Regions from separate parts of the Cupriavidus sp. PET2-C1 genome, predicted to be linked through region 1. Evidence: predicted binding sites of a transcription regulator. Region 1 holds the regulator's gene; the other holds the start of a gene.
What was found. The regulator sigma-54, encoded in region 1, starts transcription at its own class of promoters, with help from an activator protein. The targets are predictions, from matches to a motif close to TGGCANGNAANCTGCTTT.

Region 1 (7,490 bases):
GGCCGCGTGCGCGCCGTGCTGTCGCCGCGCCAGGAGCAACCCGCCAGCGGTGCCGCAGCCAACCCGCTGCCGCTCAAGCCGGCCACGGCTCCCGTCAACCCCTGACCCACGGATTCTGACTTCACCTTCATGACCGCTACCCAAACCGCACCGTCCCAGCCCGCCACCCTGAAGGACAGCAGCACGCTGGTCGTGCGCCACCTGAAGAAGCGCTACGGCTCGCGCACCGTGGTCAAGGACGTGTCGCTCGACGTGAAGAGCGGCGAGGTGGTCGGCTTGCTGGGCCCCAACGGCGCGGGCAAAACCACGTCGTTCTACATGATCGTGGGGCTGGTGGCGCTGGACGAGGGCGATATCGTGCTCGACGACAAGCACATCAGCGGCCTGGCCATCCATGAGCGAGCGCGCATGGGCCTGTCCTACCTGCCGCAGGAAGCCTCGGTGTTCCGCAAGCTCAATGTGCAGGAGAACATCCGCGCGGTGCTGGAGCTGCAGCTCAACGATGGCAAACCCCTGGGCAAGGCCGAGATCGAGCGCCGGCTGGACACCCTGCTGGATGACCTGCAGATTGCCCACCTGCGCGACAACCCGGCGCTGTCGCTGTCCGGCGGCGAGCGCCGCCGCGTGGAAATCGCCCGCGCGCTGGCCTCCGCGCCGCGCTTCATCCTGCTCGACGAGCCCTTCGCCGGTGTCGACCCGATCGCGGTGGGCGAAATCCAGCGCATCGTCAGCTTCCTCAAGGCACGCAATATCGGCGTGCTGATCACCGACCACAACGTGCGCGAGACGCTGGGCATCTGCGACCACGCCTACATCATCAGCGAAGGCGCGGTGCTGGCGTCCGGGCAGCCTGAGGACATCATCGCCAACGAGTCGGTGCGCAAGGTCTACCTGGGCGAGAACTTCCGCATGTAAGGGCGCGCGGCGCCTGCCGCGCATCGGCCCCCGGGCGGCTTCGGTGTCGCCTTTTATCCTTCAAACGATCATAGCGACATCAGCGATAGCAATTTCCGTTCCATCAGTACGGAAGTTGAGCATAAAATAGGTCGCATGAAACCGTCGCTACAGCTCCGCCTCTCGCAGCATCTCGCGCTTACGCCGCAACTCCAGCAGTCGATCCGGCTGCTGCAACTGTCCACGCTTGAACTGCAGCAGGAAGTGGAACAGGCGCTGACCGAGAACCCCTTGCTCGAGCGTGAGAACGACTGGCTGGACAGCCCGTTGCGCGTGTCTTCGGACGGCTCGGTGAACCTGCAGAGCGCGCCCGCGCCGGCGCCCGCCGATGGCCAGGGCACCAGCGAGAACCGCCCGGATGGCGCCCCCGAAGCCGACGACAGCTACTCCGACAGCAACGAGGACTACGGCAGCGATTGGAGCCTGGACGACTTCGCCCGCCGCCCGCAAGGCGAAGACGACGAAAAGACCCCGATGCAGCTGCGCGACGCCGAGCCCACGCTGCGTGAACACCTCATGGAACAGCTGGCGCCGCTCAAGATTTCCCTGCGCGACAAGGGGCTGGCTATCTTCCTGGTCGAATCCCTGGACGATGACGGCTACCTGAGCACCACGCTCGAGGAAATCTGCAGCGAGCTGCCGGAGGAGCTCGAGTTCGAGGTCGACGAGATCCAGGCTGTGCTCACGCTGCTGCAGAGCTTCGATCCGCCGGGCGTCGGGGCACGCAACGCCGCCGAGTGCCTGGCGCTGCAATTGCGCAGGCTCAAGCATCCGCAGCGCGAACTGGCGCTGAGCATCGTCACCAACCACCTCGAGCTGCTGGCGGTGCGCGATTACACGCGCCTTAAAAAGGCGCTGCAAGTGGACGAACCGGAACTCAAGGCCGCCCATGAACTGATCCGCTCGCTCGCGCCCTATCCCGGCCATGCCTACAGCCGGCCGGAAGCGGATTTCGTGGTGCCCGATGTTTTTGTTCGAAAGTTGAGCGGCGGATGGATCGCCCATCTCAACCCGGATGTGATGCCGCGGCTACGCATCAACGACATGTACGCGCAGATTTTGCGCGGTGCAAAAGGCGACGCGGGCGCGGCCGGATTGCAGCAAAAGCTGCAGGAAGCACGCTGGTTGATCAAGAATATCCAGCAAAGGTTCGACACGATATTGCGCGTCGCACAAGCCATTGTCGAACGTCAAAAGAACTTCTTCACCCACGGTGAAATTGCGATGCGCCCCTTGGTTTTGCGGGAGATTGCCGATACACTGGGTTTACACGAGTCCACCATCTCTCGGGTGACTACCAATAAATACATGGCAACGCCGATGGGGACTTTCGAGCTGAAGTATTTTTTCGGCTCTCACGTATCCACAGAAACCGGCGGCGCGGCCTCATCAACGGCAATCCGTGCGTTGATCAAGCAATTGATAGGAGCCGAAGACGCTAGGAACCCCTTGTCCGACAGCCGGATTGCCGAATTGCTCGGCGAGCAAGGCTTTGTGGTGGCACGGCGTACCGTTGCCAAATACCGCGAAGCGCTCAAGATTCCCGCGGTCAATCTCCGTAAGACTTTGTAGCCGAGCTGCATCGCCTGCCTGATGCAGCTCTTTCAGAAGGAGAAACGCTATGAACTTCAAGATCAGTGGACACCACTTGGACATCACGCCCCCTCTGCGTGAGTACGTGGAAACGAAACTGGAGCGTATCGTCAGGCATTTCGATCAAGTCATTGGCGTAAGTGTGCTGCTCTCTGTCGACAATACAAAAGAAAAGGACCGGCGGCAGTACGCGGAAATCAATCTACATCTCAAGGGCAAGGACATCTTTGTCGAAGCGCATCATGAAGACCTGTATGCCGCTATCGACGCACTGGTCGACAAGCTCGACCGGCAGGTGATTCGCCACAAGGATCGCGTGCAGAGCCACGACCGTGAAGCGGTCAAGTATCAGATGGCCGCATCGCAGATGCAGCAATGACCGTGCCTGGCGGCCCACATACCGGGCCGTCGGTGTCAGTCCCTTGAAAAATGGAATCAAGCCGCGCCCAGAGCGCGGCTTTTTCATTGCGGCCTACCCAATCGGGGCACACAGGGGATTCCGCAACGCATATGTACCGGTGTATGCTGTGCAATACATAGTTGACTGGCCTAGCCATTCCGGTGCATGCAGCACCGCTTGAGCGCATCGGCTATTGCAATGCACAAAGCGGAAGCGGGCCTGCTCTATAATGGCCAGACGCCCGACACCGGCATGGGGGACAACCGGTGGAAACCTCGGGCCTTGGTTTTTATCCACTTTCCGCCCGGCGGGACGCCTCCTGGCCCCGGGCCTGCTTACTAGAAAACCCTGCGCATTCCACATGAATCGTTTGGCTAAATTGCTGCCACCCGGCAACATCAACCTCGACGTCAGCGTCACCAGCAAGAAGCGCGTGTTCGAACAGGCCGGGCTCCTCTTCGAGAACAACCATGGCGTAGCGCGCGCGACCGTGACCGACAACCTGTTCGCCCGCGAGTCGCTGGGGTCCACCGGCCTAGGCGCGGGGGTTGCAATCCCCCACGGCCGCATCAAGGGACTGAAGCAGCCGCTGGCCGCCTTCATGCGCCTGGCCGAGCCGATCCCCTTCGAGTCGCCCGACGGCAAGCCGGTCGCGCTGCTGATCTTCCTGCTGGTGCCCGAACAGGCCACCCAGCAGCATCTGGAAATTCTCTCCGAGATCGCCCAGTTGCTGTCCGACCGCGAGATGCGCGAAGGACTGGCTACCCTGCCCACCCCCGACGACGTGCACCAGTTGCTGACGCAATGGCACCCTTGATCCGGCACTGAAAGCCCGCCCCTGAAAGCACCCGAATGGAACTCACTGGCGTCACCTCGCAGTCGATCTTCGACGACAACGCAGCCGATATCAAACTCTCCTGGGTAGCAGGACTGGAGGGTGCGGACCGCGCCTTCGATGTCGAGTTTGCGCGTGAAGCCACGTCCGCGGCCGATCTCGTCGGCCACTTGAACCTGATCCACCCGAACCGGATCCAGGTGCTGGGCAAGCCCGAAATCACGTATTACCAGCGCCTCGATGACGAGATGCGCAAGCGCCAGATGGGCGAGCTGATCCTGCTGGAGCCGCCGTTCCTGGTGATCGCCGACGGCATGGAGCCGCCGCCCGACCTGGAACTGCGCTGCACGCGCTCGTCCACCCCGCTGTTCACCACGCCGGTGTCTTCGGCCGCGGTGATCGATCACCTGCGCCTCTATCTGTCGCGCATTTCCGCGCCGCGCGTAACCATGCACGGCGTGTTCCTCGACATCCTCGGCATGGGCGTGCTGGTGATGGGCGAATCCGGCCTGGGCAAGAGCGAGCTCGGCCTGGAACTGATCTCGCGCGGACATGGGCTGGTGGCGGACGATGCCGTCGATTTCGTGCGCCTCGGGCCGGACTTCATCGAGGGCCGCTGCCCGCCGCTGCTGCAGAACCTGCTGGAAGTGCGCGGCCTGGGCCTGCTCGACATCAAGACCATCTTTGGCGAGACCGCGGTACGCCGCAAGATGAAGCTCAAGCTGGTGGTGCAGCTGGTACGCCGCAACGATGGCGAATTCGAGCGCCTGCCGCTGGACTCCCAGTATCTCGACGTGCTCGGCCTGCCTATCCACATGGTCAAGATCCAGGTGGCGGCCGGTCGAAATCTCGCCGTGCTGGTCGAGGCCGCCGTGCGCAACACCATCCTGCGCTTGCGCGGCATCGACACGCTGCGCGACTTCATGGACCGCCAGCGCGCCGCGATGCAGGCCGATGTCGCATCGCGGGGCCAGGGCCGGCTACTCTAGGCTTGGCAGGCCCACGTCATGCGACCACGACGGGGCCGTTTGCAATTGCTTACATCCGGCCGCGCTTCAATGGTCAACGCGATTGGGGCATAGGCCGTTTTGTGCAGTAATGGGCATTGGGCCCAGCCCGAGTTGCCGAGCCGACAGGCCAGCAGCCATGAAGTTTTCCACAGCCAGGAGAGCAAGCATGAAAAAATTGATCGCGATGTGCGTGCTGGTAGCCCCGCTTTTTGCCACCGGCGCCTTCGCCCAGAATGCACCGGCAGCGGCCCCCGCGGCACCCGCTGCCGCAGCTGCACCCGCTGCACCCGCTGCAGCTAACACCCAGCAGGACAAGATGAAGGCTTGCAACACGCAGGCCACCGGCAAGAAGGGCGACGAGCGCAAGGCCTTCATGAGCAACTGCCTGTCCAACAAGCCCGCAGCCGCACCCGCCAAGAACAGCCAGCAGGAAAAGATGAAGTCCTGCAACGCCCAGGCCACCGGCAAGAAGGGCGATGAACGCAAGGCCTTCATGAGCGACTGCTTGTCCAAGTAAGCTACCGGCATCATTTGCGGCGCGGACGTGTAAAAATGGCGAACCTTTTCGGTTCGCCATTTTTACTGGCACGGCGCCGTCATGACGGCGTCATCACCTGATGTTATGCTTGTCGTGCTATGCGCATCATACTTATCACCGGGATCTCCGGCTCCGGCAAATCCGTTGCCTTGAACGTACTGGAAGACGCGGGCTACTACTGCGTCGACAACCTGCCGGCGCAGTTTATCCCGGAGCTGGCCCAGTACCTGGCGGCGCAGGGCTACACCCATCTGGGCGTCGCCACCGATATCCGTAGCCGCGAATCGCTGGACAAGCTGCCCGGCACGCTGCGCGACCTCGCCTCTGAACACCAGGTGCGGGTGGTCTTCCTGACCGCCAATACCGATGCGCTGGTGCAGCGTTATTCCGAGACAAGGCGGCGCCATCCGCTGTCGATGCGCGCAGCCATGGCTAGCCTCTCGGCCAATCCCAAGAACGAGAATCTCGCCGACAGTACCGCCGAGGCCGCACTCAACGACACCTCGCTGATCGAGGCCATCGAGATGGAGCGCGAGCTCCTGAGCCCGCTGGCGGAGGCTGCGCACCGCATCGACACCAGCAATGTGCGCACCAATACATTGCGCGCGTGGATCAAGGAATTCGTGCGCGGCGATGACCTCAAGCTCACATTGCTGTTCGAGTCGTTCGGCTTCAAGCACGGCGTGCCCAGTGACGCCGACCTGGTGTTCGACGTGCGCTCGCTGCCCAACCCCTACTACGACCTGGCGCTGCGCCCGCTGACCGGCCGCGACGAGCCCGTGATCGACTTCCTGCAAAGCCAGCCGATGGTGCTGGCCATGGCCGAGGACATACGCGCCTATGTGGAAAAGTGGCTACCAAGTTTCATCGCTGACAATCGCAGTTACCTGACCGTCGCAATCGGTTGCACTGGCGGGCAGCATCGCTCCGTGTACATCGCGGAAAGACTTGCCAACTATTTTCGTGCCCATGGTAATGTGCTGGTGAGACACCGCGAGCTCGCGCCGGGCGGCTAAACACCGCACCGCCAGGTTTCGCGGTCAGGCTCGGCAATTCTCGCCCGAAACCTTTGCTGGCTCAGCATGTCCTCACCCGCCACACCCGGCTCATCCACTTCATTCGCCGCCTCGCACAGCACCTCGGCGGGGCCTACGCTGGATGGCCTGCCGCTGTTTCCGCTGCATACCGTACTCTTTCCCGATGGGCTGCTGCCACTGCGCGTGTTCGAAGCGCGCTACGTGGACATGGTGCGCGCCTGCATGCGCGATCGCTCGCCCTTCGGTGTCTGCCTGATCGCCAGCGGCAATGAGGTCGCCCGCCAGGACGAGCCCACCATGCCCGAGACGATCGGCTGCCTGGCCGACATCATCGACTGCAATATGGAGCAACTGGGCGTGCTACTGATCAGCGCGCGCGGCCGCCAGCGCTTCCGGCTGCTGGGCCACAGCGTGAGCCCCGACGGCTTGCTGGTCGGCCAGGCGGAATTGCTGCCGCCCGACATCATCGACTGCAAGCTCGAGCTACTGGGCGAATGCCTGGCCGTGCTGCGGCGTATCGTTGCTTCGCTCCATGCCGAGCATCCGGGCGAGCTGCCTTTCAGCGAGCCGTTCCTGTGGGATGACCCCAGCTGGGTGGCCAATCGGCTGTGCGAGTTCTTGCCGGTGCCGCTCAAGGCCAAGCAGATGCTGATGGCGCTGCCGGACGCGGGCATGCGGATCGAGATCGTGCATAAATACATGCACCAGCACCACATCCTCTAAGAGGCTGTTTCAAAATGAAGCGAAGCGGTTCTGGCTAGGCGCGCGGCCGCAGACAGTACAACTGGTACGGCAAGGCCGCGCAACGACGCCAGAATCTTTTTGAAATGGCCTCTAAGCAGCGTTAGAACAATCCGCCTTGGGCTTGCGCCTCCAGCAGCTTGCGCACCGGCGCGGGCGTGCCTACCGCATCCAGATCGTCCAGTGACAGCCAGCGTAGCGCGGGGCCGTCGGCGGCATCGCGCGCGGTGAGGCCGGTGACGTCGACGCGAATGGCGCGGATCAGCAAGCGGAAGTGGGTGAAGACGTGGGTGAGCTCGCCGACCATATTGGCCGTGCTGGGATTGCCGAATTCGCGGGCGCGTTCCAGCGCAGCGTCTTCGGCCAGTTCCGCATCGAAGGG
Region 2 (7,490 bases), 1.8 Mb from region 1:
TTTCCATGCCGGCCTGCACGGAATGGCGCGCCGCGTTGCCGCCGGGCGGATTGCCCGGCTGCTGGAGGATTTCGGCCTGGCCGGGCGGGCCGGGGCGGCCGTGCGCGAGCTCTCGGGCGGCAACCGGCGCAAGGTGGAGCTGGCGCGCGCGCTGTTGCACGAGCCCGCCGTGCTGCTGATGGACGAGCCCACTGTCGGGCTCGATCCGGCCTCGCGCGCGCAGCTCGTTGCCGATGCGCGCCGGCTTGCCGCGCAGGCGCAGGCCGGCGTACTGTGGGCCACGCACCTGGTGCAGGAGGTGGAGCAGGCGGATCGCGTGATCGTGCTGCATCGCGGCGCGGTGCGCTTCGATGGCACCCCGGCGGCGCTGCGCGGCGCGGCCGAGCGCGACAGCCTGGAGCAGGCCTTCCTGGCCCTGACTACCTTTCCCGCATCGCCATTGCGTGCCACCGAGCGTGTCCCCGCATGAACAAGCCGCCCACCCTTGGCTTGATCGCCTGCGCCACCCTGGCCGCCATGCTGCTGCTGATTGCCGCCGGCGTGGCCGGTGCCGCTGAAAGCCGCAACGCCACCGGGCAGGTCTTCGTCTCCAGCGAAAAAGACGATGCCGTGGCCGCCTATAGCGCCGCGAGCAGGCAGCTGATCGCCGTCTGGCGGCAATGCAAGCGCCCGCGCCACCTGCAGCTGTCGCCGGACCGGCGGCGCCTTTACGTGGCCTGCAGCGACGATAACCGGGTGGACGTGATCGACGTGGCGAGCCGCAAGACCGTGGCCTCGCTGCCGGTCGGCGACGATCCGGAACTGTTCGACCTCAGTCCCGACGGCCGCACGCTCTACGTCTCCAACGAGGAGGACGGACTGCTGTCGGCCTACGACATCGCGTCCGGCAAGAAGGTGTTTGCCATCAAGGTGGGCGAAGAGCCTGAGGGCGTGAGGGCCAGCGCGGACGGCAAGCGGGTCTATGTCGCCTCGGAAGTGGCCAACCTGGTCCATGTGATCGACGTGGCTTCGCGCAAGCTGATCAAGAATATCCGGGTCGGCAACCGCCCGCGCCGCTTGCTGCTCGCCATGGACGGCAAGGAGCTGTGGGTGACCAACGAACTGGCCGCCAGCGTGAGCGTGATCCGCACCGATACGCTGGAAGTGGTGCAGACCATCGCTTTCACGCCCAAGGGCTTTCGTGCCGAGGACGTGACCCCGGTCGGGCTGACCGCCAGCAGCGATGGCAAGCGCGCCTATATCGGGCTGGGCCGCGCCAATCACGTGGCCGTGGTCGATGTCGCCTCGCGCCGGGTGCTCGACTACGTGCTGGTGGGGCGCCGCGCCTGGGGCCTGGCGCTGACGCGCGATAACGCCTGGCTCTATGTGGCCAACGGGCTGTCGGATGACGTCAGCGTGGTCGACACCGCAAGCAACAAGGCCGTGGCCACGCTCAAGGCGGGCAGGGTGCCGCATTCGGTGGCGATCGATGACTAGCCCGGCGGCCAGGCTGCGCTGGCTGGCCGTGTTCGCGTGGCTTGCGGCCACCGCGCACGCGACTGACGTACGGGTGGCCGTGGTTTCCATGGCCGACGATGCGCGCTACGCGCCCAGGCGGATGGAGCAACGTTATCCCGGCCAGCCGCAAGGCCGTCCCGTGGACGGCGCGCGCGTGGCAGCGGCGGAATCGCGCTTTGCGCTGGAAGCCGCCGGGCAGGTCCTGCGGCTCGATGCGCAGGAGGCCAAAAGCGAAGCCGAGGTGGGCCCCATGGTAGCCGCGCTGGCGCGCCAGGGCACGCGCTTTATCCTGCTCGACCTGCCGGCGCCGGCGGTCAGGCTGGCGGCGCGCGCGGTCAAGCCCGGCGAAGCGCTGCTCTTCAACGTTTCCGCTGCCGACGATGAACTGCGCGGCGCCGGCTGCGCGCCGCACCTGCTCCACACGCTGCCCAGCCAGCGCATGCAGGCGGATGCGCTGATGCAATACCTGGCGCTGCGAAAGTGGCGCCGCGCGCTGCTGCTGAGCGGGCCGTCGCCGGAAGACGCGGCGCAGCGCGCCGTGCTCACGCAGGCCGCCCGCCGCTTCGGCATTGCCTGGTCGGCGCAGCGCGCGTTCAAGCTGTCGAACGATCCGCGCGAGCGCGAGCTGGGCAATCTCAGCCTGCTGACCACCGGCGTGGACTACGACGTGGTGGTGGTGGCCGATGCCGACGGCGAATTCGCGCGCGGCGTGCCCTATGCCACCCAGTTGCCGCGCCCGGTGGTGGGCGCCAGCGGGCTGACCGCCCAGGCCTGGCACTGGGCCTGGGAGCGCAACGGCGGGCCGCAGCTGAACCGGCGTTTTATCAAGGCAGCGGGCCGCCCCATGACGGGCTACGACTGGGCCGCGTGGGTGGCTGTGAAGGCGATTGCGGAAAGCGTGGCGCGGCAGCCCAAGGGCGGCTTTGCCGGGCAGGCCGAGGCCCTGGTCTCCGAAGCGGTGGTGGTGGATGGCTTCAAGGGGCCGCCCCTGTCCTTCCGGCGCTGGGACCGCCAGCTGCGCCAGCCGGTCCTGCTGGCGCATCCCGACGGCGTGGCAGGCGTGGCCCCGGTGGAGGGCGTGCTGCATCCGAAGAACAATCTCGACACGCTGGGCGCCGACGCCGCCGACACCGCGTGCCGGCCAGGCAAATAAGGAGGCGACGCCCGAGCCATGACTACCACCCTGATCCACGCCTGGCGCGCCTTGCGCGCGGTGGCCGGGCGCGAACTGCACAAGTTTTTCCGGCAACCCGGGCGGTTGTTCTCGTCGCTGGTGCGGCCGCTGCTGTGGCTGTTGGTTTTCGCGGCCGGCTTCCAGAACGCGCTCGGCGTTGCCATCGTGCCGCCCTATGACACCTATGTCGAATACAAGGTCTTTGTCACGCCCGGCCTGCTCGGCATGATCGCGCTGTTCAACGGCATGCAGTCCTCGCTGGCGATGGTGTACGACCGCGAGATGGGTGTGATGCGCTTGCTGCTGACCGCGCCGCTGCCCAGGGCCTGGCTGCTCGCCTGCAAGCTGGCCGCCGGCACGTTGCTTTCGTTGCTGCAGATGGTCGCCTTCCTGCTTGTCGCCATGGCCTTCGATGTGACGTTCGCGCCGGCATGCCTGCCCGGCGCGCTGGCCGTGATGGTGCTGGCCGCGCTGATGCTGGGGGCGTTGGGTTTGCTGCTGTCGGTGCATGTGCGGCAACTGGAGAACTTCGCCGGCACCATGAATTTCGTGATCTTCCCGATGTTCTTCATCAGCTCGGCGCTGTATCCGCTCTGGAAGCTGGAGGAGTCCGGCGCCACCGTGGTCTACCAGCTCGCGCGCTTCAATCCCTTCACCCATGCCGTGGAAGCGATCCGCTTCGCCTTGTACGGGCAGGCCGCGCCAGTCAGTCTCGCGGTGGTGGCCAGTTGCACGGCTGTCTTTTTCGCCTTGGCGCTGCTCGGCTACGACCCGCAGCGCGGGATGGTGCGCCGCGTGCGCCAGGCTGGGGGGCCGGCATGAGGCATGCCGCTGCGCTGGCAGCTTGCCTGGCGTTCGCCGCGGCGGGCGCGTGGGCATTGGAGAGCCGCGATCCGTTGCAGTCGCCGCAATGGCCGCTGGTGCACAAGGAAGCGCTGCAGCAGGCGCCGTTCGTGTTCGACAGCCGCGTCAAGGTCACCGGGCCGGCCTTTGCCGAAGATCCGATGCGGGTGCCGATCGCCTTCGATGCATCGGCGCTCGGCGAGGTGGATCGCATCGTGGTGGCGGTGGACCGCAACCCGGTCCGCAAGGTGCTGGAGTTCGAGCCGCGCAAGGTGCGCCCCTCGCTGTCGTTCCGCTTCAAGCTGGAGCAGGCCTCGCCGGTGCGCGTGGCGGCCCGCACGCCGGACGGCGTGTGGCATGTGGGCGGGGTGATGGTGGATGCCAGCGGCGGCGGCTGCACGGTGCCGGGCGCGACCCGCCGCGATGGCTCATGGAGCACCACGCTGAACCGGGTCGAATCGCGCGTGTTTCCCGGCCTCGGCGGCGCCGGTGGCCGGGTGCGGCTGCGCGTGATGCACCCGATGGACACCGGGCTGGTGGCCGGTATCCCCGCCTTCCATGTGGAGTCGCTGAACCTGCTCGACGCCAACCGGGAGGCGATGCTGCGGCTGACGCTATACGAGCCGGTCGCTGAAAACCCGATCTTCTCCTTCGACCTGCGCGGGGCCATCGAGCGCGGCATGACGGTGAGCGGACGCGATAACAACGGCAACCGGTTCGCGGCGCAGGTGACGCCATGAAGCGCGTGCTCGGGATCCTGCTATGGCTGGCCGCGCAGGCGGCGCTGGCGCAGGAAGGGGACTACCACCTGGCGCCGCGCCAGGTCGCCGCCGACGTGTGGCTGCTGGAAGGGGCGAACGCGGATTTCGCCCCGGACAACGGCTGCAACATCATCAACACCGCCTTTATCGACACGGGTGATGGCGTGGTGGTGATCAATACCGGGCCGTCGCGCCAGTATGGCGAGCAGCAGCGCCGTGCCATTGCTTCGGTCACGGCGGCGCCGGTACGGCTGGTGCTCAATCTCAACCTGCATCCGGACTACTTTTTCGGCAACCAGGCCTATGCCGACGTGGGCGGCAGCGCACTGGCCGGCACCATCGACGGCGCCCGGCGCGAAGGGCCCGCTTATGCCGACAACCTCTATCGCCTGTGCGGCAACTGGATGCGCGACACCGAACCGGCGCCGCCGCGCCACGTGCTGGCCCCAGGCCGGCGCACGATCGGCAGGCACACCTTCGATCTGATCCGGATGGACGGCCACACCGCCGACGACCTCGTGGTCGTGGACCGCAGCGCCGGCATTGTGTTCGCGGGCGGCGTGGCGTTCCGCGAGCGCGTGCCGACCACACCGCACGCGGATCTCAAGCGCTGGCTGGCCAGCCTGGACCATTTGGAGGCGCTGCTGCGCGACAGCGGCGCGCGGCTGCTGATCCCCAGCCACGGACCGGCGCTCGGCAGCGCGGACGCCATTGCGCAGACACGCGGCTACCTGCAGTGGCTGGATGCCCGCATGACCCAGGCGGCATCCCAGGGGCGCGACCTGGCCGAGGTGATCGCCATGCCGGTGCCGGACGCATACGCACGCTGGGGCGCCATGCCGGCGGAGTACCTGCGCAATGTGACGCACCTCTACCCGGCGTATGAGGACGCCGCGTTGAGACGCTGAGTCAGGGCAGGTGTGCTGTTCAATTCCGCAACAACGGCAACGGAGTGTTCCGCGCTGGTACGCCATCAAGGCATCGGCAGGCCGCGATGGGGCCGTTATTGGGCCGCTGTGGGGCCGAATGCGGGTGTTTTCCATTGGCATGGGAATTGCCAAGAGTCTGTCTGGTGTGTGTGGCACACCGGCGAAGATCGACAACAAGAGAGAGGAGCAGACAATGAGGACGTTACGCGTGATGATGGTGCTCGCGGCAACTACCGCGAGCCTGGTGGCGCAGGCCGCGGTGACCGATGCCATGATCGAGAACGACGCGAAGTCGCCGGGCGACGTGCTGTCGTGGGGGATGGGCCCGCAAGGCCAGCGCTTTTCCACGCTGAACCGCATCAACACCAAGAACATCAGCCAGCTGGTGCCGGCCTGGTCGTTCTCGTTTGGCGGCGAGAAGCAGCGCGGGCAGGAAGCGCAGCCCTTGATCCACGACGGCAAGATGTTCGTGACCGCCTCCTATTCGCGCATCTACGCGCTCGACCTGAAGACAGGCGCCAAGCTGTGGAAATATGAGCACCGCCTGCCCGAAGGCATCATGCCCTGCTGCGACGTGGTCAACCGTGGCGCGGCCCTGTACGACAACCTGGTGATCTTCGGCACGCTCGACGCGCAACTGGTGGCGCTGGACCAGAAGACCGGCAAGGTGGTGTGGAAGGAGAAGATCGAAGACTATGCTGCCGGATACTCCTACACGGCGGCCCCCCTGATCGTCAAAGGCATGGTGCTGACCGGCGTCTCAGGCGGCGAGTTCGGCGTGGTGGGCCGGGTCGAGGCACGCGACGCCAAGACCGGGCAGATGGTGTGGTCCAGGCCCGTGGTGGAAGGCCATATGGGCTACAAGTATGACAAGGACGGCAACAAGACCGAGAACGGCGTGACCGGCACCCAGAACGCCAGCTGGCCCGGCGAGACCTGGAAGACGGGCGGCGCGGCCACCTGGCTCGGCGGCACCTACGATCCGCAGACCGGCCTTGCCTACTTCGGCACCGGCAACCCGGGGCCGTGGAACAGCCACATGCGCAAGGGCGACAACCTGTATTCGGCCTCGACCGTTGCGCTCGACCCCGCCACCGGCAAGATTGTCTGGCACTACCAGAACACCCCGAACGATGGCTGGGACTTTGACGGCGTCAATGAGTTCGTGACCTTCGACCAGGACGGCAAGCGCCTGGGCGGCAAGGCCGACCGCAATGGCTTCTTCTACGTCAACGACGCCACCAGCGGCAAGCTGGTGAACGCCTTCCCCTTCGTCAAGAAGATCACCTGGGCCAGCAGCATCGACCTCAAGACCGGACGCCCCAACATGATCGCGGAAAGCCGGCCGGGCGACCCGGCGGCGGGCAGCGATCCGAAGAAGGGCCAGTCCGTGTTCGCCGCGCCGGGCTTCCTCGGCGGCAAGAACCAGCAGCCGATGGCCTACAGCCCGCAGACCGGCCTGTTCTATGTGCCGGCCAATGAATGGGGCATGGATATCTGGAACGAACCCGTGGGCTACAAGAAGGGCGCCGCCTTCCTCGGCGCCGGCTTCACCATCCATCCGCTCAACGAGGACTACATCGGCTCGCTGCGCGCGATCAACCCCAAGACCGGCAAGATCGAGTGGGAAGTCAAGAACTACGCGCCGCTGTGGGGCGGGGTGATGACCACTGCCGGCGGGCTGGTGTTCTGGGGCACGCCGGAGGGCTACCTGAAGGCCGCGGACGCCAAGACCGGCAAGGAACTGTGGAAGTTCCAGACGGGCAGCGGCGTGGTGGCGCCGCCGGTTACCTGGGAGGAGGGCGGCGAGCAGTATGTGGCGGTGGTGTCGGGCTGGGGCGGCGCCGTGCCGCTGTGGGGCGGGGAAGTCGCCAAGCGCGTGAATTTCCTGGAGCAGGGCGGATCGGTGTGGGTGTTCAAGCTGCACAAGAGCTGAACGTTGCCGGACACCATGTAGCGCAACTGTCCTGCGCGTGCCGGCATCGCACACCGGCGCCGGCACGCGCAAGGGCGGGTCGATGATCAGAGCATTGGGATGTAGATATGCAGAAGGCGAAAGGATACCTGCCGTTGACGGCCACGGTCGCGATGGTGGCGCTGGTGCTGTGTGCCGCCCGGGTCGAAGCGGCGCCCGACATGCAGGCGCTGGCTGACAAGAGCGGCTGCTTTTCTTGTCACGGCATGAAGACCAAGGTAGTCGGGCCAGGCTTTGCCGAGGTGGCGGGCAAGTACAAGGGCGACGGGGAAGCACCCGAGCGGCTCGCGAAAAAGATCCGCGAGGGCGGA

Region 2: ACX12D_RS10195 (PQQ-dependent methanol/ethanol family dehydrogenase) is a predicted target of sigma-54. The motif match lies at 5,319-5,336, and genes of this name have one in related genera.

Annotation. Positions count from the first base shown of each region.
Region 1 is NZ_CM137259.1:488,510-495,999, reverse strand. It holds gene lptA (lipopolysaccharide transport periplasmic protein LptA) at 1-105, shown strand, start outside; gene lptB (LPS export ABC transporter ATP-binding protein) at 130-915, shown strand; gene ACX12D_RS02275 (RNA polymerase factor sigma-54) at 1,051-2,526, shown strand; gene hpf (ribosome hibernation-promoting factor, HPF/YfiA family) at 2,576-2,926, shown strand; gene ptsN (PTS IIA-like nitrogen regulatory protein PtsN) at 3,309-3,764, shown strand; gene hprK (HPr(Ser) kinase/phosphatase) at 3,800-4,771, shown strand; gene ACX12D_RS02255 (PsiF family protein) at 4,959-5,309, shown strand; gene rapZ (RNase adapter RapZ) at 5,429-6,346, shown strand; gene ACX12D_RS02245 (LON peptidase substrate-binding domain-containing protein) at 6,413-7,090, shown strand; gene mutY (A/G-specific adenine glycosylase) at 7,212-7,490, opposite strand, start outside.
Region 2 is NZ_CM137259.1:2,251,294-2,258,783, reverse strand. It holds gene ACX12D_RS10225 (ABC transporter ATP-binding protein) at 1-469, shown strand, start outside; gene ACX12D_RS10220 (PQQ-dependent catabolism-associated beta-propeller protein) at 466-1,476, shown strand; gene ACX12D_RS10215 (ABC transporter substrate-binding protein) at 1,469-2,650, shown strand; gene ACX12D_RS10210 (ABC transporter permease) at 2,669-3,493, shown strand; gene ACX12D_RS10205 (quinoprotein dehydrogenase-associated SoxYZ-like carrier) at 3,490-4,254, shown strand; gene ACX12D_RS10200 (quinoprotein relay system zinc metallohydrolase 1) at 4,251-5,183, shown strand; gene ACX12D_RS10195 (PQQ-dependent methanol/ethanol family dehydrogenase) at 5,398-7,140, shown strand; gene ACX12D_RS10190 (c-type cytochrome) at 7,293-7,490, shown strand, end outside.